One region of the Polaromonas sp. P3_B1 genome, then DNA from elsewhere that is predicted to be linked to it. Evidence: predicted binding sites of a transcription regulator. Region 1 holds the regulator's gene; the other holds the start of a gene.
What was found. The regulator HrcA, encoded in region 1, represses chaperone genes, less so after heat shock. The targets are predictions, from matches to a motif close to TTAGCACTCNNNNNNNNNGAGTGCTAA.

Region 1 (14,226 bases):
AAAATGCTGCGCGACTTGTTCACCCTGCTCAGCACGCCCACCCTCAAGGCGGAACTGGCCGAGCTGACCCAGGCGTTGAAGCAGCCGGGCATCAAGCTGGGCGTCAAAAAAGCCTATGGGCAGACCTTCTCGCGGCTGCGCGAAGGACTGCAAAAGGCCCAGGTCCTGAGCGGCGAAATCCAGTCGATGCTCACGGCTTCCTTCCGTCAGCTCAATTCCGAATTCAGCTTTTCGCTCCAGGCGCCCAAGGAGCCTGAACTGATCCGCTACGAGCACGACCTTGAGCAGATAGAGCGCAGCCACCTGCAATACCTCGGGCTCGGCAATGTGATCAAGCTGTCGCAGGCTGATTTTTCCGAGCGCCTGGTTCGCGCGCTGGCCACGCGCCTGCGCGTGGTCTACGAGACCGCGCTCGGCGAGGTTGAGCTCTGGAACAAATCCGCGGCTTCGCAGCTGGATGCCCAGCTGCGCGAGCGCCGCCGCAATTTCGGCCGCAGGCTGGAAGCCATTGAGCGCATCCAGCAGGCCGCATCGGGCCTGGATGAACGCATCGCCGAAATCGACGAGCAGGAAGGCGTGCTCAACGAGCTGGACAACAAGCTCACAGAGCTGACCGCACACCTGATGGGTGGTCCTTCGTCGCAGGACAAGGCACAGGCCGCGGCAGCCGCAACCAAGAGTGCGGCCCTGCCCGAGGCCGCCTGAGCCTTGCCCGCCAGGTCTTCCGGCCTTGCCGCGGCAGCGCCCTCCCAAGGCGCGAGGCCGGCGGTGAAGCAAGCCGCCTTGCAAACCCTGCCTCACGGTTTTTCCGATGAAATCGTTCGCTGGCAAAGCACGCACGGGCGCAACAGCCTGCCCTGGCAAAACACGCGCGATCCCTACCGCGTGTGGCTGTCGGAAATCATGCTGCAGCAGACCCAGGTCGCGACAGTCCTTGATTACTACGCGCGCTTTCTTGGGCGTTTTCCCACCGTCGCCGAGCTGGCCGCCGCTAGCGAAGACGAGGTGCTGGGCCTGTGGAGCGGGCTGGGCTACTACAGCCGCGCGCGCAACCTGCACCGTTGCGCGAAAGACGTTGTCGCCCTGCATGGCGGGCAGTTTCCAGGGACGGCGGAGCAGCTCCAGACCCTGCCCGGCATAGGCCGCTCCACGGCGGCCGCGATCGCCTCTTTTTGCTTTGGCGAGCGAGTCGCGATACTGGATGGCAACGTCAAGCGGGTGCTCACGCGGGTGCTGGCGTTTTCCGCCGACCTTGCTCAAAGCGCCAACGAAAAGGCGCTGTGGAACCTCGCAACGGAACTGCTGCCCCATCGGAACCTGGCGCAAACCATGCCGCGTTACACCCAGGGTCTGATGGACCTGGGCGCGTCGATTTGCGCCGGCCGGCAGCCGCAGTGCCTGCTGTGCCCGGTGCAGAAGCTGTGCCGCGGTTTTGCCGAGGGCGACCCGGGCAAATACCCCGTGAAGACCCGCAAGCTCAAACGCAGCGCCCAGGGCCTGAGCCTGCTGTGGGCGCAGCGGCCCGACGGCTCAGTCTGGCTCGAGAGGCGCCCAGGCCGAGGTGTCTGGGGTGGGCTGTATTGCCTGCCCGTGTTCGACAGCGATGACGAGTTGAAAGCGGTGCTCCCGGCTTCGCTGCAGTCGCGGCTCAACCCTTTGCCGCAGTTTGTCCATGTGCTCACGCACAAGGATTTGTATTTGTCGCCATGGGTCGCGGGCTTTGGCGCAAGCCAGGCCCTGCCCAAGGCCATGGTGTCGCAAGAGCGGCCGGGCGCCTGGTTTGGCCCGGATGCCTGGCCCGCCTTGGGCCTGCCCGCGCCGATACGCAAGCTGCTGGCTGTCCAGGCTTAGGGTTTGCCGGCGTCCAGCTCGCGGTGCCGCTTCAATGTGCGCCAGTGGGGGCTGAAGGTCGCTGCGAGTTGCTCGACCAGGTAGACCGAGCGGTGCTGGCCGCCGGTGCAGCCGATGGCGACCGTCACGTAGCTGCGGTGGTCGCGCACCAGCGCATTCAGCCAGTGGTTCAGGAACTGCTCGATGTGGCTGAACATCTCGCCGACCTCGGAATGCGCCTTGAGGTAATTTGCCACCGGCTCATCCAGGCCCGTCAGGTGGCGCAGGCCTGATTCATAGTGCGGGTTGGGCAGCATGCGCACGTCGAACACGTAGTCGGCGTCCAGCGGAACACCGCGCTTGAACGCGAAGGATTCGAACACCAATGTCAGCTGCGTGATGGGCGCGGAGATCAGCGACTTCACATAGCCCTGCAGCTGCGAAGACCGGATCATGCTGGTGTCCAGCACATGGGCTTGCTCGCGCATTTCGCCGAGCAGCTCGCGCTCCAGTTCAATCGCGTCCACCAGCGCGCGGTGCTGGTCGGAGGCGTCTATGCGCGACAGCGGGTGCAGCCGGCGTGTTTCCGAAAAACGGCGCACCAGGGTTTCGGTATTGGCGTCCAGGAACAGCGATTGCACCACCACGCCGGACTCGCGCAGCTGGCGAAGTTGCTGGGGCACGAGCGGCAGCGAAGTCGCGCTGCGCACGTCCATGGCGATGGCCACCTTTTGCGCGCCGTGCTGCTGCTCCAGCGCAACGAAGGGCGTGAGAAGTTCCGGGGGCAGGTTGTCGACGCAGTAATAGCCGGCATCTTCCAGCGCATGCAGGGCCACGGATTTCCCCGAGCCCGACATGCCGGTGATGAGGACCATTTCCAGCGTAGCCATCACTGCCCCAGCATTTCCTTGGCATGCGCCAGCGTGGTGCCGGAGAGTCGCTCGCCGCCCAGCATGCGGGCGATTTCAGCCACGCGCTGCTCGCCGTTGACATGGTCCACGGCACTGAGGGTGACGCCGTTCTCGGCGCGCTTGGCCACCACCAGGTGCTGGTCGGCACAGGCCGCCACCTGGGGCAAATGGGTGACGGCCATGACCTGGCGGTCCTTGCCCAGCTGTTTCATCAGGCGGCCCACGGTTTCGGCGACGGCGCCGCCCACACCCGAATCCACCTCGTCAAAAATGAGTGTCTCGGCCTGCCCGAGCTGGCTGGTGGTGACAGCAATGGCCAGCGCGATGCGCGACAGCTCACCGCCGGAGGCCACCTTGCCGACCGGGCGCGGCGTGCTGCCGCTGTGGCCCGCCACCAGGAATTCGGCCTGTTCCAGGCCATGCTGGGCGGGTTGCTCAAGTTTGGCCAGGGCCACGTCGAATTTGCCGCCCTGCATGCCCAGGCCCTGCATGGCTAGCGTGATGGCCTTGGCCAGCTTGGGCGCGGCCTTGCCGCGCGCCTTGGACACCTGGCCGGCTTCTTCGAGGAAGGCTTCCTTGGCCTGGTTCTCGTTTTTTTCAAGTTGGCCCAGGTCGGCCGCGGCATTGAGTTTTTGCAGCTCGGCCTGCCAGGACGCCAGCAGTTCGGGTAGCTCGGCCGGTGTGCGCTTGTAGCGGCGTGCCAGACTGACCCACTGCGACAGGCGCTCGTCGAGTTCGGCCAGCCGCTGCGGCTCCAGCTCGGCATGGCGGGCATAGCCGTTGAGGGAGTGGACGGTGTCTTCCATCTGCGCCAACGCGCCGTTCAAGACCTCGACCATGGCCTTGAACTCGGGTTCTATGTGCTCCTGGCCCTGCAGCGCGGCGATGGCGCGGCCCAGCAGCGCATTGGCGTTCTCGTCGGACTCCTGCAGCGCATCGACGGCAGTCTGCACCGCGTCGCGCAGGGCCTGGGCATTCGACAGGCGTCCGTGCTGGGCATTGAGCTCGTCCCATTCATCGGTGCCGGGCGCGAGCTTGTCCACCTCGCCGATCTGCCAGGCCAGGCGCTCGCGTTCGCGCTGCAGGCTGTCCTGGGCGTCGCGTGCTTCCATCAGTGTCTTTTGCGCCAGGCGCCACTGCTGCCAGCGGCGCGAGAGTTCGTCGGTGGAGACGTCGGCATAGGAGTCCAGCAGGCCGCGCACCGCATCGGGGCGCGTCAGGCTTTGCCAGGCATGCTGGCCGTGGATGTCGACCAGCTGGTCGGCAATCTCCTTGAGCTGGGTGGCGGTTGCCGCGCTGCCGTTGATCCAGGCGCGGCTTTTGCCCTGCACGTCTATCGTGCGGCGCAGCAGCAGGCTGTCGCCGCCGTCGAAGCCGGCTTGTTCCAGCCAGGGGGCCAGACCCTTGGGGCTGTCGAACTCGGCGCTGATTTCGCAGCGCGCCGCGCCTTCACGCACCACACCGGCATCGGCGCGCGCGCCAAGGGCCAGTTGCAGCGCGTCGATCAGGATGGATTTGCCGGCGCCGGTTTCACCGGTGAGCACCGTGAATCCGCCGGACAGGTCGAGTTCGAGTTCGTGGACGATGACGAAATCGCGAAGCGAGATGCTTTTGAGGCTCATAACTTGAATCCGGGCCGTTCAGGCCACGCCTTCATTCCAGTGGAGTTTTTTGCGCAAGGTGTCAAAGTAGCTCCAGCCCTTGGGGTGCAGAAAGCGCATCTGGTGTTCCGAGCGCCTGACGGTGATGCGGTCGCCGTGCAGCAGGCTGGCCAACGACTGCATGTCGAAGTTGGCGCTGGCGTCCCGGCCGGCGACGATTTCAATCGTGATCTCGCCCGAATCGGACAGCACGATAGGCCGGTTCGACAGGGTGTGCGGCGCGATGGGCGCCAGCACCCAGCCGGCAATCGACGGGTGCAGCAGCGGGCCGCCGGCGGACAGCGCGTAGGCCGTGGAGCCGGTGGGCGAGGCGATGATCAGGCCGTCGGCACGCTGGTTGGCCACGAAGCGGCCGTCGACTTCGACGCGAAGCTCGACCATGCCGGCGGTCGCGCCGCGGTTGACCACCACGTCGTTCATGGCGGTGGCGCTGAAGACGCAGCGGCCGTCGCGCACGACCTTGGCCTGCATCATCCAGCGGCGGTCTTCCTCGTACTCGCCGCGCAGCATGGGAATCAGGGTGTTCTGGTAGTCCTCGAAGGCGATGTCGGTGATGAAGCCGAGCCGGCCCTGGTTGATGCCCACCAGCGGAATGCCGAACTGCGCCAGCAGCCGGCCTATGCCCAGCATGGTGCCGTCGCCGCCGACCACCAGGGCCAGGTCGCACTGGGCACCTATACCGGCCGCGTCCAGCGTCGGGAATTGTGTCAGGCCCGTGTTGCTGGCGGTGTCCTGCTCGATCGCGACCTCGCAGCCCTGGGTGCCCAGGAAGTGCGCGATGTCCTCCAGCGCCGACCGGGAACCTTGTGCGTGGTACTTGCCGATCAGGGCGACATGGCGGAATTGCGACTTCATCGGCAAATTACATCACAACATCCGCCCCAAGCTTCGTAGAATGTCTGCATGCTTGATGATCGTGCGCGGTTGCTTCTCAAGGCGCTGGTGGAGCGCTACATTGCCGACGGGCAACCGGTGGGCTCCCGCACGCTGTCCAAGGCCTCGGGCCTGGAACTGTCCCCCGCCACGATACGCAATGTGATGAGCGATCTCGAGGAGCTCGGCCTGATCGTCAGTCCGCACACCTCGGCCGGCCGCATCCCCACGGCGCGCGGTTACCGCCTCTTCGTCGATACCATGCTGACCGCGCAGCGCGACCCGTTCTCCGCCGCCGGCCAGATAGGCGCCCCGCGGCTGGCGCCCGACCAGCCGCAAAAGGTGCTCAGCAACGCGGCGCATATGCTGTCCAGCCTGTCGCAGTTCGTCGGTGTGGTCATGGCGCCGCGCCGCACTTCGGTGTTCCGCCATATTGAGTTTTTGCGCCTTTCTGAAAAACGCTTCCTCGTGATCATCGTCTCGCCCGACGGCGACGTGCAAAACCGGGTCATCTTCACCGAGGCCGACTACACCCAGTCGCAGCTGGTGGAGGCCGCCAATTTTCTCAATTCACACTACGCCGGCATGGCCATCGAGGAAGTGCGCGAGCGCCTGAAGAACGAGGTCGAGGCGCTGCGCGGTGAGATCGCCACGCTGATGCAGGCCGCGGTCAAGGTCAGCTCCGAAGCCATCGAGTCGCGCGATGAGGTCGTGATTTCAGGCGAGCGCAACCTGCTGGCCGTCAGCGATTTCTCGGGCGATATGGGCAACCTGCGCAAGCTGTTCGACCTCTTCGAGCAAAAAGCGCAGCTGATGCGCCTGCTCGACGTGTCCAGCCGCGCCGAGGGTGTTCGCATCTATATAGGCGGCGAAAGCCAGGTCATTCCCTACCAGGAGTTGTCGGTGGTGACCGCGCCCTACGAGGTCGACGGCCAGGTCGTGGGCACGCTGGGCGTCATTGGCCCCATGCGCATGCCCTACGAAAAAATGATCCAGATCGTCGATATCACCTCCAAACTGGTCAGCACTGCCCTCAGCCACAGCAAGTAGGGCTAAGAACCTGTCCGTGAACAGGTTCTCAACGCCCTTACAATCTCCCTCTTGTGTGGGGCGTTAGCTCAGTTGGTTAGAGCAGAGGACTCATAATCCTTTGGTCGAGTGTTCAAGTCACTCACGCCCTACCATTTCTTCAGCGTTGACAATGATTTAGGTGATTCCGGGTTCTGCAGAATCCTGCCGGATACCGCCGAAACCTTCATTGCCGGCGGACGGCTCGCCCGGATGCCTTCTCCTTGAGTTACCCCGAAGCCCGGCCCCAGGGCAGATTTCGGCGGAACTCGACATCCTACTTTTCAGACAACGCACTGCGTAGTTGCAACTGCGCGATAGGCAGCCGCAATTCCTCAGCGCGCTGCACCACCGGCGCCAGGCGCCGCTGCTTTTTCTCGGCGTGGTTTTTGGCGATGTCGGCCAGGCGGTGTTCCAGAAATGGGTTCAGCAGCCGGTCGCGCAGCTCTTCCAGGTAGGGGCGGGCTGCGGCGCCGCGCCCCTCGGCATCCAGCACCGGCAGAACCTCTTGTGCCCACACGGCTTCCAGCGGGTTGCGCAGCGCCGATGTGCGCATGGCCTGCAGCACCGTCATGTCGGGCGGGCCGCCCAGCAGTTGCCAGCGCTCGGCCAGAAAAGTGTGGCCCAGGTTCAGCAGCCAGAGCTTGCGTTGTTCAAAGGTGGCAAGGTCGTCGGTCTGCACGATGGCCGGGTGGCTGCAGGGCAGCACCATGCGGTCTTGCTGTTCCAGCGCCCACAGCGCATACGGCTCGGCCACCGCACCGGCGGGCTCCAGCGGAGACGAAACGATGCGGTCCACCAGGGAATTCACCCATACGCAATGCGTTTGCAGGTAATGGATGAAGGCGGGCGGCGCACCCCAGTCCAGCGCCAGATCACGCACGATGGCGCGCAGCGTCTCGCCGTTGCGACTCACCAGCTCGCAGGGGTAGAGCGTCAGCGGCGCCTCGGGCCGGCGCTCCCAGCGGTGGTGCAGCAGCACCAGCAGCTTGGCGGGGTAGCTGCGGGGTGTGGCATGGGGTGTTTGCAGCAGCGCGGCCTGGTCGGCGGCATCCAGCACATAGCCGGCGTCCGCCGTGTTGGACACGATGACCTGCACGCTGTCGGCCATGGCGGCGCGCAGCAACGCCCAGTCGCGGTCGGCATGCCATACCGTCTGGATGGAATCCACTTGCACGGTGGTCTGCACGGGCTGGCCTTGTTGCATGCCACGCACTTCCACCCGGTAGCCCTGCGCCAGTACGGCGGCGCGCGCGCTGCTCTGCGGGCTACCCGTGCTTTGCACCACGGTGACGCGGCCCAGCGCCTGGCCTCGCCGTAGCGCGTCGGACACAAACAGGTCCACATGCGCCTGCAAAAACCGGCCCGTGCCGAACTGCAAAATGCAATGACTCACATGCGCTCCCGCTTCAGCACTCGATGAGCGCCTTGACCACGCCCTGCGTGGGGTCCAGCAAGGTCTCGAAGCTGGTGGGCACCTCGGCCAGCGGCATGCGGTGGGTGTTGAGTGCAGCCGTGGGAATCTTTCCGGCGCGCATGGCGGCCAGCACGGTCTCGAAGTCTTCCACCGTGGCGTTGCGGCTGCCCAGCAGTGTGGCCTCGCGCTTGTGGAACTCCGGGTCCGAGAAGGTGATGTTGTCCCGCACCACCGACACCATGACGTACTTGCCCCCGTGCGCGATGAACTGGAAGCCGCGCTCCATGGCACGCGCATTGCCGGTGGCGTCAAACACCACGTCATAGAACTCACCCTGCGTCAGTGCGCCCAGTTCCTCGTGGTCGTTGGGGCCGATGAGCACGCCCGCGTGTGCGCCCAGGTGCCGCCTGCAAAATGCCACGCGTTCGGCGCGTGTGTCCAGTGCCGTCACCTGCGCGCCGCGCAGGCCCGCAAACAACAGGGCCGCCATGCCGATGGGCCCGGTGCCCACGACCAGTACGCGCTGGCCGGGCTTTATCTCGGCACGGCGCACCGCGTGGGCGCCTATGGACAGGAATTCCACCATGGCGGCCTGGTCCAGGCTCACGCCTTCGGCCTTGTGCACAAAGGCCGCCGGCACACACAGGTATTCGGTAAAGGCGCCGTCACGGTGCACGCCCAGCACCTGGATGTTGACGCAGCAATTGGTCTTGCCCTGGCGGCAGGCAATGCAGTTGCCGCAGGACAGGTAGGGCATGACAAACACCGGGTCACCGGCGGTGAGCTTGCTGCCTTCGGGCGCTTCTTCCACGGTACCGGAAATTTCATGGCCCATGACCCGCGGGTAGGCCAGGTAGGGCTGGTTGCCGGTGAAGATGTGCAGGTCGGTGCCGCACACGCCCACGCGCCGCACGCGCACCAGCACCTCGCTGGCCTGGCGCGTGGGGCGCGGGTTTTCCTGGGCTCGCAGTACGCCGGGGGTTTCGCAAATAACTGTCAACATGGTGTTCCTTGGGGAGTGGGGTTAATCGGTGTGGAATACGGACTCCATGGCTGCCCAGTGCTCTCCCGGGCTGCGGGATTCCAGCGGGCGCTGGCAGGGGCCGCACAGCGACCACCAGCGCTGGGTTTGCGAATCGGCGGCGATGGCGGCCATGTCCGCGTCGAAGTTCCGGCCGTGGTATTCCCAGTAGCCAAACAGCAGGTTTTCGGGTTCGCGCAGGAAGATGCTGTAGTTGCGCACCTGTGACTGGTGGATGCGTTGCAGCACGGCGGGCCAAACGGCCGCGTGCAGGCGTTTGTACTCGGCGATGTGTTGAGGGTCTATGCCGATGACCCAGCCCATTCGTTGCATGGCAGTCTTCCGATGTTCTAGTCGAGGTGGTAAATGCGCCGCGCGTTACCGCCAAAAATGGCGGCAATGTGCGTGTCATCCGTGTCTGGCCGGCCCCTGCACAGCGCGTGCGCCATGGCCAGCCAGTCGGAATATCCGGCGGCCAGGTTCAGCACCGGCCAGTCGCTGCCCCAGATCAGGCGCTCTGCGCCAAACGTGGCAAACAGGTGCGCGACGTAGGGCTCCAGTGCAGAGGCCCGGGCGTGTACGCCGGCTTCGGTCAGCAGGCCCGAGAGCTTGCAGTGAATCTGGGGCAGGGCGGCCAGGGCGGCCATGTCCCGGCGCCACGGGTCCAGCCGGCCCAGCGCGATTTCGGGTTTGGCCGCGTGGTCGATGACGATGGGAAGATCCGGGTGCCGCTGCGCAAAGGCCAGGAGGGCGCCCAGGTGCTGCGGCAGCACCAGCGCGTCAAACACCAGGCCGTGCGCCTGCATGGCGGCGATGGCGGGAGTGAGCGCGGCCTGGGCAATCCAGTACGAGTCAGGCAGGTCCTGCAGCATGGGGCGCAGGCCCTTGAGCTTGCGGCGGCGGGCCAGCGCCGTGATCTGCGCGGGTGCGTCCGTCGCCAGCAGATCCACCCAGCCCACGACGCCCTTCACCATCGGGTGCTGGTCGGCCAGTTGCAGAAGCTGCAGGGTGTCGGCCACCGTGGGCAGCGATTGCACCAGCACCGTGCCGGCGACACCGGTTTGCGCCAGCAGTGGCTCCAGGTCGGCGGGGTCAAAGTCGCGGTGGATGGGCGCCAGTGCGGGCGGTGGCCAGTGGCCTACGCGGTCGGCCAGGCGCCAGAAGTGCTGGTGGGCGTCGATCAGCATGGCGGCCTCAGGCGGGTACCGGCGCGTCCGGGTGCAGCAGCCCGCGTGTGCGCAGGGTTTGCCACAGGGCGGCGGGAATGGGCTGCTCCAGCCAGGCCGCGTTCTGCCACAGTTGGGCCGCGGTGTGCGTGCCGGTGACACAGGACACCACGGCCGGGTGCGCCAGCGGAAACTGCATGGCCGCAGCGGGAAGGGGAACGTTGAACTCGGCGCACACGGTGCTCAGCGCGTGCACACGCGCCACCACTTCGGCAGGAGCTTCGGCGTAATTGAATTTGGTGTCGCCGACCAGGATGCCGGAATTGAACGGGCCCGCCGCCACGATGGCATTGCCGCGGCGCAGGCATTTGTCCATGAGGGTGAGGCTGTCCTGCTCCAGCAGGGTGTAGCGCCCGGCCAGCATGGTGCAGTCCAGGTCGAACTCGCGCATGCTGTCCTGCACCACCTGCCATTCGTTCACCCCCAGGCCCACAGCCCGGGTGGCGCCGCTGCGGCGCAGCTCGTCCAGCGCGCGGAAGCCGCCGCCCGTGGTCAGTTGCTGCCAGTAATGGGTGTGCCGTTCACCGTGGGTGTCCGTGCCGATGTCGTGCACATAGAGGATGTCGATGTGCGCCAGGCCCAGCCGCTGCTGGCTGTCCTCAAAGGAGCGCATCACGCCGCTGTAGCTGTAGTCGTACACGGGACGAAACGGATAGGGGTTGGCCCAGCCGCCGTCGCCCGGCGCCACGCCGGCATCGGGGCGCAGCAGCCGGCCCACCTTGGTGCTCACCACAAATTCATGGCGCGCGCGTTCGGCCAGCTGGGCGCCCAGCCGGTGTTCCGAGCGGGTGTAGCCGTAGTAGGGCGCGGTGTCGAAGTAGCGCACACCCGCCGTCCAGGCGCTGGCGAAAACGCCTTCCACTTCGCGGGCGCTGGTGGCGCGGTACAGACCCCCCATTTGCGAGCAGCCCAGGCCCAGGGCCGTGAGCTCCAGGTCAACGCGGGGGAGTTTTTTGAGATCCGTGGTGTGCATAGGGCCGTCCCCCGGGCGTGTGGCGCCGCAGGGGGTGCTTCAGGAAAAAAGGGATTCAGTAGAGAACGTTCTTGGCGGCGGGGCTGTCGATGTTTTTCTTGTTCACCATCAACACGCCGGTGTCGCGGAAGCGGGGAACCTTCTTGCCCTCCACCAGCTCCACCACGGTCTTCACGCCCAGGTTGCCCATCTCGTAGGCGCTTTGCACGGCAATCGCCTCGATGGTGCCGTCCTTCACAAACCCTTGCAGGTCGGAGTTGCCGTCAAAACCGATGGCCACGACCTTGCCGGCCTTGCCGGTTTGGGCCAGCGCGCGGCCCATGCCGATAGCGGTGGGCTCGTTGGCGCCGAAGATGCCCTTCAGGTCGGGGTTGGCAGCCAGCACGTCCGTGGTCTGGTTCAATGCGGTGCCCATTTGCGAGTTGGAATAGAAGGGGCCGACGATCTGCAGCTTCGAGTGCGCCTTCACATAGTCGATGAAGCCGCCCACGCGCCCGATTTCAGAGCCCGAACCGGCGGTGTAGGACATCACGGCGATCTTGCCGGTGGTGCCGATTTTGTCGATCAGGGTCTTGGCCGACATTTCGCCCGCGACCTTGTTGTCGGTGGCCAGGAAGGACTGGTAGTAGGCTTTGCCGGCGTCGGAGGCGGCGGAGTCGATCAGCACCACGGGAATCTTGGCTTCCCAGGCCTTCTTCATCGCGGGGATCAGCGCGTCGGGGTCGGACGGGGCCAGCACAATGCCTGCCACCTTGCGGTTCACGGCGTTTTCCACCAGCGCCACCTGGCCGGCCAGGTCGGTGTCGGAGGCGGCGCCCTGGAAGGTTGCGGTGTAGCCCTTGGACTTGCCGGCGGCGTCGTTCGAGCCTTTCTTCACGTTTTGCCAGAAGTCGGAGTTGGTCGTCTTCACGATCACGGCGATTTCCTTGTCAGCCGCCATGGCCAGGGACGATGCGGCCACCAGGGCCGATGCAATCAGGGTGCTCAGCAGTTGTTTCATGTCATTCCTCTTTATCGATGGGTTGTTGTGAATGTCCCGGTAAGCCCTGCCGGTAGGGATCACTTGCGATGACGCATCTGGTCTATCCATACCGTGAGCAGGATGACCAGGCCAATCAGGATCTGTTGGGTGAAGGCGGAGACGCCGCTCATGTTCAAACCGTTTCGCAGGATGCCGATCACAAAGGCGCCGATCACGGTGCCGGAGATCGTGCCCACGCCGCCGGTAAGCGAGGTGCCGCCGATGACGGCGGCCGCAATGGCGTCGAGTTCGTACATCAGGCCTTCGCTGGGCTGCGCGGTGACCAGGCGCGACATCAGCACGCAACCCGTCAGGCCGGCCAGCAGGCCGGAGAACACATAGGCAAACAAGGTGACGCGTTGCACGTTCACGCCCGAAAGGCGTGCCGCTTCCAGGTTGGAGCCCACGGCATACAAGTGCCGGCCCAGCGTGGCACGGTTCAGCAGGATGGACACGGCCACCGCCAGCACGATCATCAGCAGCACGGGGTAGGGAATGCCTATGAACACCACATCCGGGAAGCCGTCCGCCCCCATGTTCACCACGCGCCACAGCGAGCCGTTGCCCAGCTCGGCAAAGCTGTCGCCCAGGCCGCCGATGGCCTTGGCATCCGTAATCTGCAGTGCCACGCCGCGCGCGACCAGCATCATGCCCAGCGTGGCAATAAAGGGTGGCAGCTTCAGCACCGTCACGCACAGCCCGTTGATGAGGCCGCACAGGGCGCCCACCAGGAGGCCCGCCAGCATGGCCAGCGGCACGGGTGCCCCGGCCTTGGTCGCCATGGCTGCAACCACGCCCGCCAGCGCCAGGATGGCGCCCACCGACAGGTCGATGCCGCCCGTGATGATCACGCAGGTGGCGGCAATGCCCAGGTAGGCGATGGAAGTGACCTGCAGCGCCACGGTCATGCCGTTGCCCACGGTGAAGAAGGCGTTGCTGGTGAACGAAAAAATCGCGATCAGGCCCAGCAGGCTGGCCAGCGCGGCAAATTTCTGGAGCAGGTCTTGTTGTCGTTCGGTCATAGGTCGGTTCGAGGGGAAACTCAGGGATGGTTGGGGATGCTGCGGCCCGAGGCGTAGTGCATGACTTCCTCCTGGCTGGTCTCGCGGGTGGCCAGCACAGTGACAAGGCGCCCTTCGTGGAACACCGCCACGCGGTCGGTCATGCCCATGATCTCGGGCAGCTCCGAGCTGATCATCAAGACGCCGATGCCCTGGCCTGCGAGCTGGTCCAGCAGCTGGTAAATCGCGTACTTGGCGCCCACATCAATGCCGCGTGTGGGCTCGTCAAAAAACAGGATGCGCGATTCGCGGAACAGCCATTTGCTGATGACCAGCTTTTGCTGGTTGCCGCCCGAGAGCAGGCGCACGATCTGGCTGCTGCTCGGGGTGCGGATGTCCAGGGCCTTGATATAGCGGGCGGCGGCCGCCTGCTCCTGGTCGAAGCGGATCATGCCGGCGCGGTTGGACACTGCGTCCATACTGGCCAGCGTGATGTTCTGCGCCACGGTCATCTTCAGCGCCAGGCCATCGTGCTTGCGGTCTTCCGACAGGTAGGCCAGGCCGTGGCGCACCGCATCGCGCGGCGAGCGGATGGCAACCCGCTGTTCGCCCAGCAACACCTCGCCGGCGTCCAGCGGCTCGGCGCCGAAGATGGCGCGCGCCACTTCGGTGCGGCCCGCGCCCATGAGGCCGGCAAAACCCAGAATCTCGCCACGCCGCAGCTCGAAGCTCACGTCGTGGAACACGCCGCGGCGAGTCAGCCCCTGCGCGCGCAGCAGCACCTCGGGTGTTGGCACGGAGTTGCGCTTGGGGAACACGTCGTCCAGCGAGCGCCCCACCATCTTGGCCACGATCTGCTCCACGCTGGTGTCGACAAAGCGGTCGGTGCCCACATAGCGTCCGTCGCGCAGCACGGTGACGCGGTCCACGATCTGGGCCAGTTCATCGAGCCGGTGCGAGATGTAGACAATGCCCACGCCCGCGCGCTTGAGTTCGTGGATGATGGCGAAGAGTTTTTCGGTTTCCGATTCGGTCAGCGACGAGGTGGGCTCATCCATGATGAGCACCTGCGCGTTGAGCGACAGGGCCTTGGCAATCTCCACCATCTGCTGCTGCGCCACCGACAAGGTCTTGACCAGCACGTCCGGCGCGATGTCCAGGCCCAGCCGGTTCAGGCACTGCTGCGCATTGCGGCGCAGCGCAGCGCGGTCGATCAGCCAGCCT
Region 2 (14,226 bases), on a different contig from region 1:
CAACAGCACGCCGCCGGGCTGATTCAGGATGGCGGTGCTGGACTGCGTGCCTTCGGACACCAGCAGGTTGGCGCGGAAAGTCGGGTTGCTGTCGCTCAGCCGGTACTGGAGCGGCACGTCGGCGATGAGGCCGCCGCCTGTATAAATGGATTTCCCATTGAGCCACATTTGCGCGCGCACGATCATGTCGCCGTCCAGCAAGCCGCCCACACACACCAGCACGATGGCGCTGTGCGCCGCGATGTAACCCAGCTTGTTGGCCGCGCCCTTCTTGGCCGCCACCATCCAGCCGCCGCCTTCGGGTGTCTGGCGCTGTTGCAGTTTGACCTTCCAGCCGCTTTGCACCAGGGTCTGGCCGATACGGCGCGCGGCCGATTCAGGCGCCTCTGCCAGTGCGGCCTCGGCGCGGTGGCCGAAGGCCTTGAGGCTTTGCTCGCGGACGTTTTCCTTGAGCTGGTTCAGGTCCGCCAGGATTTTCGGCGTGTTGCGCGCGATGCACAGCGAAGTCGAAATGACCAGAAAAGCCAGGATCAGCAGGAACCACCAGGCGCTGTAGACGGTGTTCAGGCTCAGCAGGCTGAAGGCCTGCGCCCAGAACGGGCCGAACTGGTTCACGTAGTTGACCAGCGGCTCCGCCTGCTTGAGCACCGTGCCGATGATGGACGCGATGCAGATGACCGTCAGCAGCGAAATGGAGAACCGCATGGACGACAGCAGCTCCACCGACGCCCGCAAGCTGCGGGAGCCCCAATTGACTTTCATACCCTGGGTGGAAACTGTCATGCTTGAAATGGAATCGGGAGCGGCGAGTACTGCAACCCCGAAGTAGCGAAACAAAATGAAAGCGGTGGATTCGTGCCCAGGGCAAGGCGCAAGCCGTAGCGAAGGCTGGACGCCTTCGCAAGGATTGCAACGCCGCCATGGGTGCGAAGACGCGCTTTCATGTTTCGATACTTTGGGGTTGCAGTACTAATGGCAGCCGGAAAAGGGAAAAAGAAAAAGGCGGGCTTTCATCAGAAAGACCCGCCTTGGTGTGATTGGTTTTAGCGGCTTGGGTTCAACAATACTGCAGCCAGCCTGCGTGTATTTTCAGCGAAAAGCCCGCATCGCAGCAGGCCCCGGCTCAGCGCAGGCCGGCAATGTAGTCGGCCAGGGCGCGGATTTCGCGGTCGTTGAGCTTGGCGGCGACCTGGGTCATGGGGACGCTGTTCTTGCGGCCGCCGTCACGGAAAGCCGTCAGTTGCGTCACGGTGTAGTCGGCATGCTGGCCGCTCAGGCGCGGGTATTGGGAAGGAATGCCGGCGCCGGTCGGGCTGTGGCAACCCGCACAGGCGGCGATCTGGCGATCCTGCACGCCGCCGCGATAAATGCGCTCACCGAGGGCGACCAGTTCCTTGTCCTTCGCAAAACCGGCCTTGGCTTTTTGCGAGGTGACCCAGTAGGCGATGTTTTTCATGTCGTCATCGGAGAGTGCCGAGGCGAAGCCCTGCATGATGGGGCTCTTGCGCTTGCCCGCCTTGAACTCCTGCAGTTGCTTGACGAGGTATTCAGGGTGCTGCTGCGCCAGCTTGGGGTTGGCGGGAACGCCGGAATTGCCGTCGGCACCGTGGCAGCTCGCGCACACGGCGCCGAAGCTGGCACCACCCTTGACCAGGTCGGGCTTGGCAACCTTGGCCGGGGCCGCTGCGGCGGCCGGGGCGGCAGCGTCGTGCGCGGGTGCGGCTTCGCCGGCGGCGAAGGACGATACGGCGGGCACGGCCAGCAAAGCGGCCAGGAGGGAAGTAACGAACAGCTTCATATCGGGGGTTTTAATTGGTTGGCGCACAAAACGTATAACTTTCTGATTTTACAATGGCTTCAGGGCACCCCCGATTATTCGGGGTCTTGCCGCGGCAAGCCACCAGGGCCCTCCTGCCGGCTCATGGCCTCCCAGGCCCCGCCCACTGGGGCTTTGGCCCCATTTACGCATGCCGCCGGCATGCAAACGACCTTCAGGGACCGCCCGACCATGACCTCCGCACCGCCGCCCAAAACAGCTCCCGCAGCATCGGACACCCCCGATCCCAAAATCGCCATGGGCTGGCTGCACACGGCCAAATTCCTGACCACCGCGCCCGAACTCAAGCACCTGCCGCGCGTCGACGTGCCTGAAATCGCCTTCGTGGGCCGCTCCAATGCGGGCAAATCCACCTGCATCAATACCCTGACGCAGCAGCACCGGCTGGCTTTTGCCTCGAAAACGCCCGGCCGTACGCAAAGCATCAACCTGTTCAGCCTGGGCAAGCAGGGCGTTATGGACGCGGTGCTGGCCGACCTGCCGGGCTACGGCTATGCGGCCGTGCCCAAGGAAGCCAAATACCGCTGGCAGCAGGTGATGGGCAATTATTTGCAGACGCGCGACAACCTCAAGGCCGTGGTGCTGCTGTGCGACCCGCGCCTGGGCCTGACCGAACTCGACGAAATCCTGCTCGACGTGATCCGTCCCCGCGTCGAGGAGGGCCTGAAGTTCCTGGTGCTGCTGACCAAGTCCGACAAGCTCAACAAGGCCGAGGCGGCCAGGGCGCTGTCCATTGTGCGACTGCAGGCCGGCGGCGGAGACGTCAAACTCTTTTCTTCCCTGAAGCGCCGCGGCGTCGAGGAAGTCGCCCAGCACCTGTGGGACTGGGCCCATCCGGCTGAAAGGCCGGCCAGGCCCGCCAAGGCCGCGCCCGAAGACTTGCCAGAGATCAACGATTGAGGCCGCCGGCGCTTTTCGCATCGACACAAAAGCGTAGCGCCCATGATTGAAACCAGTTTGCAGGCCCTGCCCCACGGCATCACCCTGTCGTGCCGCGCCAGGGGCGAAAAAGGCCGGCCGGTACTGATGTTTTTGCACGGCTTTCCCGAAGCCGCATTTGTCTGGGACGGCCTGCTCGAGCACTTTGCCCGGCCTGAAAACGGCGGTTATCGCTGCATCGCGCCCAACCTGCGCGGCTTTGAACACTCCAGCGCACCCACGGAGGCCGCCGCCTACCGGCCCAAACACCTGGTGCAGGACATCGCCGCGCTGATCGCGCTTGAGGGCGGTCAACTGGAATGCCTTGTTGCCCACGACTGGGGCGGCGCCGTGGCCTGGAACCTGGCGGCCGGCCACCCGGCCTTGATGAAAAAACTGGCCGTCATCAACTCACCGCATCCCGGCACTTTCTTGCGGGAATTGCAGCACTCGCCGCAACAACAGGCCGCCAGCGCCTATATGAATTTCCTGATCCGTCCCGACGCCGAAGCGGGGCTCGCCGAGGACGACTTTCGCCGCCTCTGGGAGTTTTTCACCAACATGGGTGCCGTCGACGGCCCGCATGCCTGGCTTACCGATGCGCTGCGCGAGCAGTACCGCAGCATCTGGCGGCAGGGACTGACCGGGCCCTGCAACTACTACCGCGCCTCTCCGCTGCGCCCTCCCCGGCCGGGCCCGCCGCATAACGATCCGGCCGCGGCGGCCGTGACGATTCCGCGCGAGATGCTGGAAGTCCATTTGCCGACGCTGGTGCTATGGGCCATGAACGACTCCGCGCTGCCGGCTGCCCTGCTGGAGGGGCTGGACGACTATGTGCCGCAAATGACATTGCGGCGCATCGAAGGCGCAACCCACTGGATAGTCCACGAACAGCCGATGCTCGTGGCGGCGTATCTGCGGGAGTTTTTGCGCTAGCGGCTTTGGCGCAGGGCGCGCCCCATTCAATACAGCGAAGGATCGCCTTCAGGCCGGGTCTTGAAGCGCTTGTGCACCCAGTAGTACTGCGCCGGCATGGCTTCGATGTAGTCGCTCAGCCGCGCGTTCATGAGCGCGGTGTCGGCCACCGGATCTTCGCTGGGGTAATTTGCCCAGGCCGGGAGCACCTGCACCTCGTAGCCGGTGGCGGTGATGCGCGGCAGCAGGGGTAGCACCTTGGCACGGCCCAGCCTGGCGAAACGCGAGAGCGAAGGAACCGTGGCGGTCGGCACGCCGAAAAAGGGCACAAACACCGAGTCGTCGGGGCCGAAATCCATGTCGGGCAGCAAATACAGCGGCTGGCCCTCACGCAGCGCCGCGACGATGGGCTTGACGCCGGCCGCACGGCCGAACAGCCGCAGGTTGCCGAAGCGACGGCGCCCGCGCAGTATCCAGCGGTCCACCAGCTTGTTGGACTGGTCGGTGTAAATCGTGGTGGATGGCCGCGGCATTTGCAGCGCCACCGCGGTCCAGGCCGCATCCAGGCCCACAAAATGCGGCAAAAAAATCACCGTGGGCGCGTTGCCCGCGAGCTCTTCAATGGCGCCGGTCAGGTGCACGCGGCGCTGCACCCAGGCCTTGGGCGCATGCCACAGCCATGCGCGGTCCAGCCAGGCCTGGGCGAAATACACAAAGGTCTGCACATTCAGCCGGCGCCGTTCATCCGCGGAAAGCGCCGGAAAGCACAGAGCCAGGTTGGTATCTACCACGCGCCGGCGGGCACCGACCACGGCATACAGCACCCAGCCAAGCAGCACGCCCAGCGCACGCGTCCACGAAAGCGGCACCAGGGCCAGCAATTGCATAAAGAGAATGCCGCCGCGGGTTACGAGCCGGCTGGCCATCTGGCGGGCGGTCTTCAAAGCGGGGCTTCCTTGCGTGGTGTCTTGTAGCGTGCGTAGCCCCACAGGTACTGGCCGGGCTGGCTCAGCACGATGGCTTCAATCGCGCGATTGATCTGCGTCACGGCCTGCAGCAGTTCGGCGCGTGGCTTGCCGGCGTCGTCGGGCTCAACCCCCTGGACCGCCGGCCATATCTTGAGGAAGTAGCCACTGCCATGCGGCAGGCGCTCGCAGCTTACCGGCAACAGCACGGCCCCGCTTTGCAGCGCCAGCCGCGCCGCCAGGGTCATGGTGTAAGCCGGCTTGCCGAAGAACGGGGCCCAGACCCCCAAGCCCTCCGGCGGCACCTGGTCGGTCAGCAAGGCCACGGCGTGGTTGGCTTTCAGGGTTTTGTGCATGAGGCGGATGCCGCTCAGCGATGCCGGAACAACGGTGAGTTGAGGGCGGTCGCGCGCCAGCCGCTCCAGCCGCGCCAGCCAGGCCTTGCGCGCGGGGCGGTAGATGGCGGTGATGGGCCCGTAGAGTTCGGCAAGCGCCTGAGGGCCCAGTTCAAAACTGCCGCAATGCGGGCCGAAAAAAATCACGCCGCGGCCCTGGGCGAATGCCTGCTCCGCGTTGGCCTGGCCTTCCACGCGCACATTGCCCAGGCAAGACTCCGCAGCGGGTCGCATCCACAACTTGGGCAGCTCGGCGATAAAACGGCCGGCCTCGGCGATCGCCGGGCGTGCCAGCTCGAACGGCAGGCCGGCCTGCGCCACATGCGCGCGGAACTGCGCGCGGTAGCGCGGGCTCAGCGCCCAGACCAGCCAGCCCAGCCCGGCGCCCAGCGCGTGCAGGGCGGCCAGCGGCCAGAGGGCGAAGAATCGGAACAACCAGGGCATTGATCGGGCAAAAAGTGACGGAGTAAAAGGGGTATTGAAGGGCCGGTCCGGCCAAAAAAAGGCCGTCATATAATGGGCGCTGTCGCCGAGTTACTGAACAACTTGCAGGGCGACATTAAACCAAACTGCTAAAGCGTTCGCCGAAGCACCCCAGCCGGCAACGCGCCGACAAACTTTATGGAGTGTACGCAATGGCGAACGATTTTCTCTTTACTTCCGAATCCGTCTCCGAAGGCCATCCCGACAAGGTCGCCGACCAGATTTCCGACGCGATTCTCGATGCCATCTTCAAGCAGGACCCCCGCAGCCGCGTCGCAGCCGAGACCCTGACCAACACCGGCCTGGTCGTGCTGGCCGGTGAGATCACCACCAACGCCCACGTCGACTACATCCAGGTCGCGCGCGACACCATCAAGCGCATCGGCTACGACAACACCGAATACGGCATCGACTACAAGGGCTGCGCCGTCATGGTCTGCTATGACAAGCAGTCCAACGACATCGCCCAGGGCGTGGACCACGCATCCGACGATCACCTGAACATCGGCGCCGGCGACCAGGGCCTGATGTTCGGCTACGCCTGCGACGAAACGCCCGACCTGATGCCCGCGCCGATTTACTACGCGCACCGCCTCGTCGAGCGCCAGGCCCAGCTGCGCAAGGACGGCCGGCTGCCTTTCCTGCGACCCGACGCGAAAAGCCAGGTCACCATGCGCTACGTGGACGGCAAGCCGCACAGCATCGACACCGTGGTGCTGTCCACCCAGCACAGCCCCGACCAGAGCGAAACCGCCAACAAGATGAAGGCATCGTTCAACGAAGCCATCATCGAGGAAATCATCAAGCCGGTGCTGCCCAAGGGTATGCTGACCAAAGACACCCGCTACCTGATCAACCCGACCGGCCGTTTCGTCATCGGCGGCCCGCAAGGCGACTGCGGCCTGACCGGCCGCAAGATCATCGTCGACACCTACGGCGGCGCCTGCCCGCACGGCGGCGGCGCTTTCAGCGGCAAGGACCCCAGCAAGGTGGACCGTTCGGCCGCCTACGCCGCCCGCTACGTCGCCAAGAACATCGTGGCGGCCGGCCTGGCCCGCCAGTGCCAGATCCAGGTGGCGTACGCCATCGGTGTGGCCAAGCCCATGAATGTGACGATCTATACCGAAGGCACGGGCGTGATCTCCGACGAAAAGCTCTCGGCCCTGGTCAACGAACACTTCGACCTGCGCCCCAAGGGCATCATCCAGATGCTGGACCTGCTGCGCCCCATCTACGAAAAGACGGCAGCCTACGGCCACTTCGGCCGCGACGAGCCAGAATTCACGTGGGAGAAGACAGACAAGGCAGCGGCGCTCCGCGCAGCTGCGGGCCTGTAAGGCCCCCGCGCGAAGCGCGCTTGTCTGACTTTCAGCGCAGGCTAACTTCGCGCAGCGAAGTTAAGGGCTGAAAGCCCGCGCCGGAGCTAAAAGACGGACAAGGCCGCTGCACGGCGGCAAGGCGCGGCGTCCTACGCCGCAGCCTGCAAAATGACAGCAATATAGAGCCACCTCCGGGTGGCTTTTTTCATGCTTTGACTCAATAGAGGCCTGCGCCCGGCCGGTGGCGCCATTTCAGGAATTCCAGGAAAGCTCCCATGCGAAGCACCCCCCACAAAATGGCCGTCAACGTCGCCTGCGCCTTGATCGCCGTGCTCACGCTGATCGGCATCAGCGAGCTGTCGTATGACAAATCCCGGGCCGCGATGGACGAGCTCGCGCAAGCCCATCTCACACGCAGCCATGTCCAGCGGCTGCTGCGTGACGTGCTCGACGCGGAGACCGGGCAGCGCGGCTACCTGTTGACGGGCGACACCATGTACCTGGAGCCCTATAAAGCCGCCATCGCGGACATCGGCCAGACACAGGACCAGTTGCGCGAGCTGCTCGCCTCGCGGGGGGACCAGACGGGCACACTGGCATTGCTGGGGCGGACGGTGCAGCGCAAGCTGGCCGAAATGGATTTGTCCATCCGCATGAAAAACGAGGGTAAAGACGACGCCTGGCGTTTTGTGCTGACCACCGAGGTGGGCAAGGAGCAAATGGACGTCATACGCGACAGCGCCGGCAAGCTCATCGAGGAAACCAACCAGGACACCGCCAGCGGTTACGCGGAAGTGCGGCGCTCCCTGCTGCTGGCGCGCATGGGAATTACCTTCGTGGCGACCATTGCTTTTGCGGCCTTCTGGCTGTATTTGCGCCAGACCGCCGCGTTGGAGCAGGCCGGGCAGCGCCAGCAATCGGCCTTGCAGGCCGAGCGCGACCGGCTCAACGTCCAGGTCAGGGAGCGCACCAGCCGCCTGACCGAACTGGCGACCCACCTGCAGCAGGTCCGGGAACAGGAAAGAGAACATCTGGCGCGCGAGCTTCATGACGAGCTCGGCGCGCTGCTGACGGCAGCCAAGCTGGACATCACACGCATCAAAGCCAAACTGTCAGGCGACAACGGCGACCTCCCCGCCCGCATCGAGCACCTGATTGAAACGCTCAACAGCGGCATCGCCCTGAAGCGGCGCATTATTGAAGACCTGCGTCCGTCCTCCCTGTCCAATTTCGGGCTGGTGCCGGCCCTGGAGATCCTGACGCGTGAGTTCGCGCAGCGTTCGGGCTTGAGCATCGTCACCAACCTTGAGCCGGCGGATCTGGACGACACCATACAGCTCACCGTCTACAGGCTGGTCCAGGAGGCCCTGACCAATATCGCCCGGTATGCGCAGGCGCAGAACGTGGAAATCACGCTGCTGAGCTACAAGGATTACGTCATCGTCACCGTGCACGACGACGGCCGGGGTTTCGATCCACGCACCGTGAGGGCTTCGAGCCACGGCCTGCAGGGCATGCGCCATCGGGTGGAGGCCTCGGGCGGCCACCTGGACATCAACACCACCCACGGCACGACTATCTCGGCTACTCTGCCGCTGGTGGTGCGGCGGAGTGCGGCGGCCCATGTGGCGGGCGGTGTGAATGAAACCTCGCCTCAGCCGCGCGTGTAAGGCGTCTTGCCGATATGCCGGGTATTACCCAGTTCTTCGGAGGGCTCGTTGTCGGCTTTGGGTTCGGCAATGGTCTTGTTCGTGCCCTCCCTGCCGAATTCATCGGAGAGGTTTTTGCCGGGCTTGCCCACGGGCTTTTTCGGGCCGCCGCCATGGCGACTTGGCGGCTGCGCACTGGTTTTTGCGTTCATCTCCCTCTCCTTCTTTGCTCACGGATCGACGGAACCCGCGTAAATCCATCAAGTGACAAAACTGCTGCCGGCCGCGCCGGGCCCGGCTGCGCCTGCTTGCGGCCCCGAGGGCGGCTTGGGCAGGCCGAAATGCTTGCCGGACACCGGAAACGGCCAGGGATGGCGGGAGCGGACCGGTTCAATCACCGGCTCACGTGCCGGGCGCATGGCGCGGCTATCCTGCGCTTCCTCGCGTGGAAAACTGTCTAGAAACATCTTGCTAGCCCGTTGGGGCTCGGAGTGGATGAACTTCGACTTTAGGGGCCGGCATGGGTGACAAGCCGTCAGCGGGAGAGGAATTCCGTGTAGGACAAGCTCGAATCGGCCCCCAGCACCCATCCTGGCATCTCAGCCCGAAAGGCAGGACATCAGCCTGTCGTAATCGACCGGCTTGACCAGGTGGTGGTCAAACCCCGCCAGGCTGGCGCGGGTTTTGTCGGTCGACTGGCCCCATCCGGTGACGGCGATGAGAATGACTTTTTCATTCCCCGGCTGCTGGCGTATCAGACGCGCCGCGTCGTAGCCGTTCATGCCGGGCATGCCGATGTCCATGACCACCACGTCCGGCCGGTCGGCCCCGGCGGCGGCCACGGCGGCGACGCCGTCGTAGGCCGTGGTGACGGTGAACCCGTCCATGCCGAGCAAGGCCTCCAGTGTGTTGGCCGCGTCCACGTTGTCGTCCACCACGAGGATTTTTTTGGTGCCGGCGGGTGGGGCGGCGACCTCGGCTTGCGGGGGCGGCTCAGGCTGCTCGCCCTCCAGCACCACCGGCAATGCCAGTACGAACTCGCTGCCGCGGCCCAGGCCTTCACTGGTCGCCCGCAGAGTTCCGCCGTGCATCTCGGCGAACTGCCTGGCCAGGCTCAGGCCTATGCCCAGGCCAGTGGGCGCTTCGCCGGGTACGGGCGTCTGGGCGAACAGGTCGAAGATTCTCCCGAGCGAGGCCGCTTCCAGCCCTACGCCGTTGTCCTTCACGCGGAAAGTCACCACCGGCCCCGCGACGTCCGCACGCAGCACGATATGCCCGCCAGCGGGCGTGAATTTGGCGGCATTGACCAGCAGGTTGGCCACGCTTTGCACGAGGCGCGCATGGTCGGCGTCCAGGACATGGACGCCATCCGGCTCCAGCACCTCCAGCCTGTGCCGCTTGCTCTCCATGGCGGAGCCGGAAATCTCCACCGCGTGGTTGATCACCGACTGCAGCGTGATCCGCCCTTTTTTGAGCATCACCTTGCCGCTGGTGATGCGGGCCACGTCCAGCAGGTCGTCCACCAGCCGCGTCAGGTGAGCGACCTGGCGGTCCACCACATTGCGCAGTTGCGTCACCTGGCCCGAATCCGGGTGCAGGTGCTTGAGGATGCCCATGGAGGTGCGGATCGGCGCGAGCGGGTTGCGCAGTTCATGCGCCAGCGTGGCGAGGAACTCGTCCTTGCGCTTGTCGGCGTCGCGCACCTGGTACTGCCTTTCACGAGCGCGCACGGCCGAGCGCGTGGCCGTGATCAGCGCGATGGTGCGCACCGGCCGCTCCACCAGCGTCACGTTGCCCAGGTGCTCCACGGCCCGCTGCACGTCCAGCGAATCGGCACCGCTGCGGGTCAGCAGCAGGATGGGAATGTCCGACCAGGTGGGCTGCGAGGCCACATAATCCGCCAGCGGCCGCATGGCCGCGCCGCTGACGACCTCCTCGACCAGCAGCAGGGCGCCGGCACCCAGCGGCAGTTGCCGCATGAGTTCCTCACTGGTCGGGCAAACGATGCTGTGGATGCCCACGGACTGCAGCACTCTGGCGGTCAGCGCCGCATCCCGCCCGGTGGGCGCGCAAATGACGATACGCCGCTCCACTACTTCGCTGCGCGGGAGGCGCCCAGTTCAGGATCACTGCCGGTGTAGACGGGCACCCCCGTGAGGATGCCGCGGAAACCGCGCAGCGGCGCGCCCACGTGGATGCCGCCGCGGGACATGGAAAACTCGCGGATGGTGCGCTCGTGCAGGCTGCCTCGCTTTTTAAATACCGAGACGGCCTGCTTGACCTCGCCGTCGTGCTCGAAGTAACGCAGCATCAGCACGTTGTCCGCCAGGTAGCTGGCGTCCACCGTGGTAGACATCTGGCCGCCCAGCATGCCCTGCTGCACGCCCACCAGGATGGTCACGACACCGCGCTGGCCCAGATAGGTCAGCAACTCGTGCAAATGCGTGGTCAGGAAGCGCTCGTCCGGCATGGCGTTAAGGTAGCCGTTGATGCTGTCGATGACGACGATCTTGCAGCCGCGGTCGGCGGCCTGGCACACCACCGTGGAAAATTCGCCAGGCGACAACTCGGCGGGATCGATCTGCTGAATCGTCAGCATGCCGCTCTCGTAGGGTTGGCGAATGTCCATGCCCAGGCCGTCCGCGCGGTTCAGCAAGTTGTTGGCGGCTTCCTCGAACAGGAACATGGCGCTGCTCTGCCCACGCTTGGCGGCCGCCGTGACGAACTGTGCCGCCAGCGAGGACTTGCCGGTGCCAGGGGGGCCGGCGATCAGGGTGCTGGTGCCCTCCTCCAGGCCGCCGCCCAGCAGTGTGTCGAGCTCGGGCAGGCCGCTATTCAGTTGCACGCGTTTTCCCATCACGCGCGACTCTGCCGCCACCAGGCGCGGGTACACGCACAGGCCCCCGTACTGGATGTCGTAGTCGTGCAGGCCGCCGCGAAAGGCGATGCCGCGGTACTTCACCACGCGCACGCGGCGGCGCTCGGCGCCGTAGTCTTTCACCGACTGGTCCAGCGTGATCACGCCGTGGGCGATGCTGCGCACCTGAAGGTCTATGCCGGCGGCCGTGCGGTCGTCCAGCAGCATCACCGTGCAGGAGCGGCTGGCAAAAAACTGCTTGAGCGCCAGCACCTGGCGGCGGTAGCGCAAGGGGGTGTCGGCCAGCAGCTGCAACTCGGACAGGGAATCGATGACCACGCGGGTCGGCTTCTGTTTTTCGATCACCGACAGGATCATCTGCGTGGTCGTGCCCATTTCCACCTCCGACGGGTGGAACATGGTGTATTCGGCCTCCGGCATCAGCAGGTTCTCGGAAGGCAGCACTTCGTGGATATGGATGCCGTCCAGCGCCCAGCCGTGGGATTCGGCTACGCCGGCGAGCTCCGCGGCGGTTTCGGCCAGCGTGATGTAGACAACGGACTCGCCGCGCTTGGCGCCGTCCACCAGGAACTGCAGGCCGGTGGTGGTCTTGCCGGTGCCCGGCTCGCCTTCGATCAGGTAGATGCGGTCCTTGATAAGGCCCCCTCCCAGGATGTTGTCCAGGCCGGGGATGCCGGTTGATAGAAAAATCTTGTCGGACGGTTTTTGAAGCGTCATGATTACGAACTCTTAATGCGGTTGTGAAAGCCTGCCGGCCTGACACGCACAATCCGCAACACCCCGTTAAAGAACGAAGCGGCTTGTAACACCCGAATAAATAGTAGCCAGAGGACCCCTGAATCGCGGGTTTTCGGCAGCGGTGTTGTGCGTAGGACCAGACGCCATCCCGTTGTCAGCCGTCGTTTGAGCCACTATTCACGCGGGGAAGGGTCCGGGCGTCGAATGGCCGACTGAGCCTTGGCCCATGACGCGACGCGAAAAGTACCAAAACCTGAGCTTTCGGCCCCGGCGCCTTGAAAACCGGCCCAATTGCCCCTATGATTAGCACTCGATGGTATTGAGTGCTAACAAAGCCTTATCAATCCACCAAAGTTAACAAGCACTCACTTTTACGTGTGTGTTTTTTGATTCCCAAAACCCAGTGTTCTCAAACAAGGAGCTCTCATGAAACTTCGTCCTTTGCACGACCGCGTGATCGTCAAACGCGTGGAAAACGAAACCAAAACCGCTTCCGGCATCGTCATCCCCGACAGCGCCGCTGAAAAGCCTGATCAAGGCGAAGTGCTGGCCGTTGGCCCAGGCAAGAAGAACGACAAGGGCGAACTGAGCCCCGTGGGCGTGAAAGTGGGCGACCGCGTGCTGTTCGGCAAATACAGCGGCCAGACCGTCAAGGTCGATGGCGACGAACTGCTCGTCATGAAAGAAGAAGATTTGTTTGCAGTGGTCGAGAAATAAATCTCCGCCGCACCAAACCCTTAATTAACTGAATCTGGAGAATTAAACATGGCAGCAAAAGACGTCATTTTCGGCGGCGAAGCCCGCGCACGTATGGTCGAGGGTGTGAACATCCTGGCCAACGCCGTCAAGGTAACCCTGGGCCCCAAAGGCCGTAACGTGGTTCTGGAACGCTCCTTCGGCGCCCCCACGGTGACCAAGGACGGTGTGTCCGTCGCCAAGGAAATCGAACTGAAGGACAAGCTGCAGAACATGGGCGCGCAGATGGTCAAGGAAGTCGCTTCCAAGACCTCCGACAACGCCGGCGACGGCACCACCACCGCCACCGTTCTGGCCCAGGCCATCGTCCGCGAAGGCATGAAGTACGTTGCCGCCGGCATGAACCCCATGGATCTGAAGCGCGGTATCGACAAGGCCGTGCTGGCCCTGACTGAAGAGCTCAAGAAGGCCTCCAAGCCCACCACCACCTCCAAAGAAATCGCCCAGGTCGGCTCGATTTCCGCCAACTCCGACGAATCCATCGGCAAGATCATTGCTGACGCAATGGACAAGGTCGGCAAGGAAGGCGTGATCACCGTGGAAGACGGCAAGTCCCTGCAGAACGAACTTGACGTCGTCGAAGGCATGCAGTTCGACCGCGGCTACCTCTCCCCCTACTTCATCAACAACCCTGAAAAGCAGTCCGCACTGCTGGACAACCCCTTCGTTCTGCTCTACGACAAGAAGATCAGCAACATCCGTGACCTGCTGCCCACCCTGGAGCAAGTCGCCAAGGCCGGCCGTCCGCTGCTGATCATCGCCGAAGAAGTCGAGGGCGAAGCCCTGGCTACGCTGGTGGTCAACACCCTGCGCGGCATCCTGAAGGTTGTGGCTGTGAAGGCCCCCGGCTTCGGCGACCGCCGCAAGGCCATGCTGGAAGACATCGCCGTCCTGACCGGCGGCAAGGTCATCGCTGAAGAAGTCGGCATGTCGCTCGAAAAAGTGACGCTGGCCGACCTCGGCCAGGCCAAGCGCATCGAAGTGGGCAAGGAAAACACCATCATCATCGACGGCGCCGGCGCCGCTGCCGACATCGAAGCACGCGTCAAGCAAGTGCGTGTCCAGATCGAAGAAGCGACCAGCGACTACGACCGTGAAAAGCTGCAAGAGCGCGTGGCCAAGCTGGCCGGCGGTGTTGCCGTGATCAAGGTCGGCGCTGCCACCGAAGTCGAAATGAAGGAAAAGAAGGCCCGCGTGGAAGACGCGCTGCACGCCACCCGCGCAGCCGTGGAAGAAGGCATTGTGGCCGGCGGCGGCGTGGCTTTGCTGCGTGCCAAGCAGGCTGCCGGCGTCATCAAGGGCGACAACGCCGACCAGGAAGCCGGTATCAAGCTGGTGCTGCGCGCCATTGAAGCCCCCCTGCGCGAAATCGT

Region 2: the regulator HrcA is predicted to act here: its motif matches at 12,401-12,427, upstream of AC1DXS_RS07460 (co-chaperone GroES).

What each region holds. Positions count from the first base shown of each region.
Region 1 covers NZ_JBFUGK010000006.1:23,547-37,772, reverse strand. Annotated here, with positions in the region: gene AC1DXS_RS05030 (dynamin family protein) at 1-705, shown strand, start outside; gene mutY (A/G-specific adenine glycosylase) at 793-1,851, shown strand; gene rapZ (RNase adapter RapZ) at 1,848-2,720, opposite strand; gene recN (DNA repair protein RecN) at 2,720-4,363, opposite strand; gene AC1DXS_RS05010 (NAD kinase) at 4,382-5,257, opposite strand; gene hrcA (heat-inducible transcriptional repressor HrcA) at 5,306-6,325, shown strand; tRNA gene AC1DXS_RS05000 (tRNA-Ile) at 6,383-6,459, shown strand; gene AC1DXS_RS04995 (mannitol dehydrogenase family protein) at 6,621-7,739, opposite strand; gene AC1DXS_RS04990 (zinc-binding alcohol dehydrogenase family protein) at 7,753-8,763, opposite strand; gene AC1DXS_RS04985 (L-rhamnose mutarotase) at 8,785-9,114, opposite strand; gene AC1DXS_RS04980 (amidohydrolase family protein) at 9,132-9,968, opposite strand; gene AC1DXS_RS04975 (aldo/keto reductase) at 9,976-10,980, opposite strand; gene AC1DXS_RS04970 (substrate-binding domain-containing protein) at 11,036-11,980, opposite strand; gene AC1DXS_RS04965 (ABC transporter permease) at 12,040-13,023, opposite strand; gene AC1DXS_RS04960 (sugar ABC transporter ATP-binding protein) at 13,044-14,226, opposite strand, start outside.
Region 2 covers NZ_JBFUGK010000009.1:65,815-80,040, forward strand. Annotated here, with positions in the region: gene AC1DXS_RS07400 (cytochrome c biogenesis protein ResB) at 1-783, opposite strand, end outside; gene AC1DXS_RS07405 (c-type cytochrome) at 1,124-1,798, opposite strand; gene yihA (ribosome biogenesis GTP-binding protein YihA/YsxC) at 2,009-2,737, shown strand; gene AC1DXS_RS07415 (alpha/beta fold hydrolase) at 2,780-3,691, shown strand; gene AC1DXS_RS07420 (lysophospholipid acyltransferase family protein) at 3,718-4,614, opposite strand; gene AC1DXS_RS07425 (lysophospholipid acyltransferase family protein) at 4,611-5,474, opposite strand; gene metK (methionine adenosyltransferase) at 5,666-6,850, shown strand; gene AC1DXS_RS07435 (CHASE3 domain-containing protein) at 7,108-8,502, shown strand; gene AC1DXS_RS07440 (hypothetical protein) at 8,487-8,693, opposite strand; gene AC1DXS_RS07445 (hypothetical protein) at 8,742-8,948, opposite strand; gene AC1DXS_RS07450 (hybrid sensor histidine kinase/response regulator) at 9,081-10,574, opposite strand; gene AC1DXS_RS07455 (ATPase domain-containing protein) at 10,574-12,076, opposite strand; gene AC1DXS_RS07460 (co-chaperone GroES) at 12,524-12,814, shown strand; gene groL (chaperonin GroEL) at 12,863-14,226, shown strand, end outside.